2 linked regions of the Alloacidobacterium dinghuense genome follow. Each later gene encodes a partner of the first gene's protein in a complex. Links are inferred from orthologs where the notes say so. Each region holds a gene or a part of one and is shown in the gene's direction. Other genes may lie near its edges.

Region 1 (3,242 bases):
ATTCGTCTCCTGCCCAGTTGTAAATTTGGGCACGGGCAGGCGGCGGTTGAGGAAAACGAAGGATGGTTTGTCTTCGAACTTGCCATCTGCGGCCCACTCCATGCGAATGAGTTGCGGTGTGAGAACCGTGAAGCGGGCGTTGCCGTACGTGACGATGGCTTGCGGGTCGGCGACTGGGTTGTAGCTGGCTTCAGGCGGTGTCGTCGATGTCGGCTTTGCTGTTTGCGCGAGGGAAGAAAAAGCGAGGAGGGGCAGAAGGCAGAGAAGCACGCTTTTTTTCATAACTATTCAGAATAAATTGCCTTGTTGAGTTGGTGCCAGGTCACGGAGGCTGGTTTATTTCCCACCGTGACTGAGTCAGGATGGGGCACCTTTTCGTTCTGATCGATGCAAAAAGCAGATCCTTCCCCTTCACTCTGTTCAGGGTCAGAATGACAAGCATTTTTCTTTTACCATGAAGAGTTGAGGGTTTAATGGATTTTCAGTTAGTGAGTGATTACAAGCCGCGCGGCGACCAGGGGCGGGCGATTGAGGAACTTATTTCCGGCATCGGCGCTGGCGAGAAGCACCAGGTGTTGCTTGGTGTGACCGGGTCGGGCAAGACCTTTACGATGGCGAAAATCATCGAGGAGCTGAACCGCCCGGCGCTGGTGCTGGCGCATAACAAGACGCTGGCGGCGCAGCTCTATCACGAGTTCAAGCAGTTCTTTCCGTCGAATGCGGTTGAGTATTTTGTCTCGTACTACGACTACTATCAGCCGGAAGCCTATATACCTTCGGGCGATCTGTATATCGAGAAGGAAGCGACGATCAACGAAGAGCTGGACAAACTGCGGCTCTCGGCTACGCGGTCGCTCTTTGAGCGGCGCGATGCGATTATCGTCTCGTCTGTCTCGTGCATTTACGGCCTCGGCGATCCGGATGCTTATTACGGCATGCTGCTGCTGCTCGAAAAAGGGCAGAAGGTCCGGCGCGAGGACATTACCAAAAAGCTCGTTGAGATTCTGTATGACCGCAACGAAGCTGATTTCCGGCGCGGAACGTTTCGGGTGCGCGGCGATGTGATCGAGGTCTTCCCTACTTACGACGAGATGGCGTATCGCATTGAGCTCTTCGGCGATGAGGTGGAGTCGCTGGCGCAGATCGATCCGCTGTTTGGGACGGTGAAGCAGAAGTTTGCGCGGCTGCCGATTTATCCAAAGAGCCATTACGTGGTGAAGCCGGAGAAGAAGAATACGGCGATGGCGTCGATTCTGGAAGAGCTGGCGTGGTGGGAGAAGGAACTTGAGTCGCAGGGACGGCTGGTGGAGTCGCAGCGGATTCATCAGCGGACGCGCTTTGATCTGGAGATGATCAAGTCGGTGGGGTACTGCCACGGGATTGAGAATTACTCCCGGCATTTTTCCGGACGACTGCCGGGCGAGCCTCCGCCGACGCTGCTGGATTATTTCCCTCGCGATTACCTGCTCTTTATTGATGAGTCGCATGCGACGGTTCCGCAACTGCATGGTATGTGGCATGGAGACCGATCGCGCAAGCAGAACCTTGTGGATTATGGGTTTCGGCTGCCTTCGGCGGTGGATAACCGTCCGCTGAAGTTTGATGAATTTGAGGTTCGGACGAACCAGCTGATTTATGTTTCGGCGACGCCGGGGCCGTATGAGTTGACGAAGTCGGCGGGGGTTGTCGTCGAGCAGATTATCCGGCCTACGGGGCTGGTTGATCCTGAGGTGGAGATCCGGCCCGTGCGCGGACAGATTGACGATCTGCTGGCAGAGATTCGCGACCGTGCAACCAAGAATGAGCGCGTGCTGGTGACAACGCTGACGAAACGCATGTCTGAAGACCTGGCTGGCTATTACGCGGAGGTTGGCGTGCGCTGCCGCTACATGCATTCGGAGATTGAGACGCTGGAGCGCGTGCGACTGCTGCGCGATCTGAGGAAGGGCGAGTATGACGTGCTGATCGGGATTAATCTGCTGCGCGAGGGGCTCGATCTCCCGGAGGTATCACTGGTGGCGATTTTGGATGCGGATAAGGAAGGGTTTCTGCGCTCGGCGGGGTCGCTGATTCAGACAATTGGACGCGCGGCGCGGCATGTGAATGGACGCGCGATTCTGTATGCCGACCGCATTACGGATTCGATGAAGCAGGCGATGGGTGAGACGTCGCGGCGGCGCGAAGTGCAGCGGACTTACAACGAGGAGCATGGGATTACGCCGACTTCGATCATCCGAGCGACGGAAATGTCGCTGGCGCAGATTCTGAAGGCCGACTATGCCGATTTGACCGAAGAAGACGACACGATGCCGGAGTTCAAGTCGCAGGAAGAGCTGGAAATTTATATTGGCAAGCTCGAATCTGACATGCGCGAGGCGGCGAAGAAGTTTGAGTTTGAGAAAGCGGCGAAGCTTCGCGACACGGTGAAGGAATTGCGGACGAAGGAGTTTTTATTCAGCTGAGGTTGCAGGACATGGGCTGCGGTCATTGCGGTTTCTCCAGCGATTTCGACACATAAAGATCGCAGGACCATGTCCAGTTCTTGGACATGAGCTTTCGATGCAGAAGGGTCACACTCACCGACGGAGATCCTGAGTCAAAGAGTTTAAACTTTGTTGGATTCACACCCTCCGGCAAGGGCTTTGTTCCGGGTATGAAGAATGGGGAGGCAGTATCGCAATTGGCAATGGCGACTACCTGGCTCATGTCATGCTGTGATGAGAGATAGCTCGGGTTATAGAGATTGGGAAATGCCTCTTTATACAGGTAGTAGTGCGTAGAAGGCGCCAACACTACATTATTCTGAGCGGTATGTGAGGTCAGATAACTCTTGAGTAGCGCTACCTGCTTCTGCGCTACCAGATAGCTCTCCCGGCCCTCCAGGCGCATAAGTGAGACAAGAAGAAGTCCAGGCAGCAGCACTATCAGATTTAGAACCGTAACTATCTCAATTACTTTTTCAGTGCGTAGCGCACCTCTACAGCCAGCCCAATCAAACAGCAGGACAAATGGAAACAGCGAGCGCGTCAAGACAAGATAATTTGGCTGCAGGGGGAAGACCCCGAACACAGCCACGAAAAGAACGAGGCCTGCGAATGCAAGTGCCGCAATCGACCAGCGATTGCCCTTCGATCGGACGAGCAGAACCAACCAGATCAGCACGACAATCATGGCAGATAGCTCTACGCCCTCTTGCAGGGGGCCGAGAGCCTTGATAAAGCGCAACGCATCGACATACTTGT
Region 2 (3,490 bases), 3.6 Mb from region 1 along the record:
CATCGAGAGAAGTTTACTTGAGCTTGATTGGGGTCTCAGACCGTTCGCAACGTTTCATAGAAGTCCGGGCCGCCTCTTCTCCAGCCTCGGCGATTGCCCGATTCATGTCCTCAATGGAAACAGGGAATAGCGGTTTTGGGATGATACCTTTCAAGGTCTGAACTGAATCTGTTTTCTTCACTGAATCTGCCATGAAAGTTCTCCGAGCTAAAGCCTCATTGTAATCGGCCTGAAGGCCGGTGCTTCTACCCGAAAGCTATCTAGTTGTTATGACAGATTCTGCCTTTGTATGGATCCTCGCTGCGCTCAGGATGACAGGCGAAGGGAGTGGAACAGCGATACACTGATAGAAGAACACCCGCCGAGAAAGTTTCCGAGACATCTGTTTTGCCGCATTTACTGGACAAGTTGAACCCGCCACAGCGGGCTGGGGTTGAATCCGTTGACGGGCCGGTTTTGCTTCTGGCCGGTGCCGGGTCGGGGAAGACGCGCGTCATTACGCACCGGATTGCGTATCTGATTCAGGAGCGCGGGGTTGCACCGGACTCCATTCTGGCGGTGACGTTTACCAACAAGGCTGCGGCCGAAATGGGCGAGCGCGTCGATAAACTGATCGGGCATACGACGCTGGCGAAGCCGCTGATTGCGACCTTCCACTCGTTCTGCGTGCGCATGTTGCGGCGCGATATCGAGGCTTTGCGGATTGGAAATGAAGGGCTGACGAAGACTTTCGCCATCTACGACGAGAGCGACCAGCAGGCGCTGGTGAAGCAGATTATGCGGCGCATGGGAATCGATGACAAGCAGTTTACGCCGCGGGTGGTGCTGTCGAAGATTTCGTGGGCGAAGAACCACATGATCGATCCGCAGGAGTATTACCTGCAATCGGCCGATCCGTTGAGTGAGAGGGTGGCGCACATCTTCGAGGCGTATCGCAAGGAGCTACGCAAGAACAATGCGCTGGACTTTGATGATCTGTTGCTGGAAGCGGTGCGGCTGCTGAAGTCTTCTGCCGAGGTCCGGGAGAAGTACAACCGGCGCTATCGTTATTTGCTGATCGATGAGTATCAGGACACGAACCGTCCACAGTATGAGCTGATGAAGCTGCTTGCGGGTGAGGAAAAGAATGTCTGCGTGGTCGGCGATGAGGACCAGAGCATCTACTCGTGGCGCGGTGCGGATATTCGCAACATTCTGGAGTTTGAGAAGGATTTTCCCAACGCTAAGGTGATTCGCCTGGAGCAGAATTACCGCTCGACGCAGGTGATTCTGGAGGCGGCGGGCGCGGTGGTGGCGCGGAATTCGCAGCGCAAGGGCAAGCATCTGTGGACGGAGCGCGAAGGCGGTGCATTGATCGGATACTACGAGGCTCCGGATGGCGAGAACGAGGCGCTGTTCATTGCGGACTATATCCAGAAGTATCTGCGTAAGGCAGGGCAGGAACACCAAGACGTGCGCGTGGCAGTGCTTTACCGGACGAACTCGCAATCGCGTTTGGTTGAAGAGGGGCTGCGCCGGTACGGGATCAGCTATACGATGGTCGGCGGCTTCTCGTTTTATGAGCGGGCTGAGATCAAGGACCTGTTGAGCTATCTAAAATTAGTTCAGAATCCGCATGATGCGATTGCCTTGCAGCGGGTGATCAATGTTCCGACCCGCGGGATTGGCAAGGCGACGCTTGAAACGCTGGAGCGGATTGCGCTGGAAACCGGCGCGAGCACGTGGACTGCTACCGAAAAAGTGCTCAGCGAGAGACTGCTGCCGACGCGGGCGTGCATCGCTCTCGATACGTTCCGTAAGCTGATCGAAGATGCGCGGGCGATGCTGTCTCCGGGATTCGCCGAGAAGCTGACGGCGGATGTTGCGACCGAAGGTGGGGATGCTTCGTTTGATATAGCTGCTGCTGACGCATCGGAAAACGAAGATACGAGCTTTGACTTTGGCGATGACGTGCAGCATGGGTTTGCATTTGGTGATGACGATGTTGCCTTCGAGGCTTCGGAGTTCAATCCATTTGCAGAAGAAGCCGAGAAGGGCGTCGAGCCTGAAAAGACCGAGGAAGCTGTGCCAGGATTCCGCGCGCCCGGGGATGCGGCGACGCTGCCGGAGTTGATTCGCTTCATCATCGACCGCAGCGGGTATATTCGCGCGCTTGAGGAAGAGGGGACGCCGGAGGCTTTCTCGCGGATTGAGAACTTGAAGGAATTGGCGAATGCGGCTCAGGATGCGCAGGAACGCGGCGAGACGCTGGATGAGTTTCTCGACCATGCGGCGCTGGTGAGCGATACGGACCAGTACAAGCCGGACTCTCGCGTGACGCTGATGACGCTGCATTCGGCGAAGGGACTGGAGTTTCCCCTGGTGCTGCTTGCGGGCATGGAAGAGGGGCTGTTTCCGCATTCGCGCACGCTGAACGAGCCGGACCAGATGGAAGAAGAGCGCCGGCTGGCTTATGTGGGCATGACGCGGGCAATGGATGCGCTGGTGCTGACGCGGGCGCGTTATCGGAGGCGCTACGGGAACGACATGCCGGAGGCGTCGATGCCTTCGCGGTTTCTGGAGGAAGTGCCGCCGTCGCTGCTTGAGGATTTGAGCGGCATCCAGCACAGGGCGTCGAGCTGGGGCGGATATGCCGCGGCTGCGTCGCAGCAGCCTTCTTGGATGCGGCGTCGCGAGAATCGCGGGTACGACGATGGCTTCGACGGGAGCCATCACTACAACTATGAGGATGAAGACCAGAGGCCGATGCGGCCGCGCAATGGCAGCGGTTCGACGACTCGCAATGCGGTAAAGAAGAGCGGCGGCGAATCGCTGGATAACATTGCACAGTTTTTCAGCGGGCGCGGCGGGAGCGTGTCACGCCCGAAGATTGAAGTTGCGGAACCGAAGGGTGCGGTAGGATTCAAGAGCGGGCAGCGCGTCCGGCATCCGAAGTATGGTGAAGGCGTTGTGTTCCGGCGCGAGGGAGACGGTGAGGACGCCAAGATCACGGTACAATTTACCAAGTTCGGTGTGAAAAAGCTGGTGGAGAAGTTTGCGCAGCTGGAACGCATATAAGGCTATTCGTGAAACCGAAGACCAATCTTAGCCAGAGGCTAAGGTTGGGGCATCCGATATCGCGAATGAGATGAAAAGCAGGTCCTTCGACTACGCGCCTGATGGCGCTCCGCTCAGGATGACAACTGTGATTGTGCGGATGATTCGGGGACGGGCAGGAAATTGAAGGAGAAGAATGGCAAATACCAAAAAGATTGAAAGCACGGAAGAACGCAAGAAGATAAAGCGCACGGCGCGCAAGAAGGCGACACCGAAGGCCAAGCGGACGACTCCGCGCGGCTCGAATAAGAAGAAGGTCAGGAAACTGGTCCGCGGGCAAAACAAGCGCTAAAGGGTGATCCGAAGGGCTGGCGCACGGATTTTTCTTCGCGCGCCAGCCCTCCAACAGCTACACTCCCCTCATTAAGACTGCAGGAGCCAGGTTCTGCCGACA

What was found.
Region 2: the proteins of uvrB (region 1) and H7849_RS18180 are in contact, whole or in part, in a crystal structure (PDB 7EGT), measured with the Thermus thermophilus proteins. The link is inferred for Alloacidobacterium dinghuense from one-to-one orthologs. Residues at the interface, in WP_096411307.1 of Thermus thermophilus: Glu23, Leu25, Arg26, Asp27, Gly28, Glu29, Arg30, Phe31, Arg55, Glu326, Asp327, Phe328, Glu379, Ser382, Gln383, His398, Gly400, Arg401; in WP_096412145.1 of Thermus thermophilus: His654, Arg656, Phe657, Gln666, Asp668, Glu669, Lys680, Arg681, Leu682, Ser683, Lys685, Tyr686, Ala687.

What each region holds. Positions count from the first base shown.
Region 1 is NZ_CP060394.1:826,131-829,372, reverse strand. Bases 44-2,967 are described here. They hold uvrB (excinuclease ABC subunit UvrB), read left to right. Parts: upstream 44-473; coding sequence 474-2,462; downstream 2,463-2,967. Other genes in these bases: H7849_RS03425 (hypothetical protein), read right to left, coding at 2,485-2,967; H7849_RS03435 (glycoside hydrolase family 31 protein), read right to left, coding at 44-282. Also shown: more of H7849_RS03435, read right to left, coding at 1-43; more of H7849_RS03425, read right to left, coding at 2,968-3,242. UniProt on the Escherichia coli protein: The UvrABC repair system catalyzes the recognition and processing of DNA lesions. A damage recognition complex composed of 2 UvrA and 2 UvrB subunits scans DNA for abnormalities.
Region 2 is NZ_CP060394.1:4,398,599-4,402,088, forward strand. Bases 86-3,257 are described here. They hold H7849_RS18180 (ATP-dependent helicase), read left to right. Parts: upstream 86-387; coding sequence 388-3,057; downstream 3,058-3,257. Other genes in these bases: H7849_RS18185 (hypothetical protein), read left to right, coding at 3,233-3,257. In the rest of the region: H7849_RS18175 (LOG family protein), read right to left, coding at 1-3; more of H7849_RS18185, read left to right, coding at 3,258-3,388. UniProt on the Escherichia coli protein: A helicase with DNA-dependent ATPase activity. Unwinds DNA duplexes with 3'-5' polarity. Translocates on single-stranded DNA with 3'-5' polarity. Initiates unwinding more efficiently from a nicked substrate than double-stranded DNA.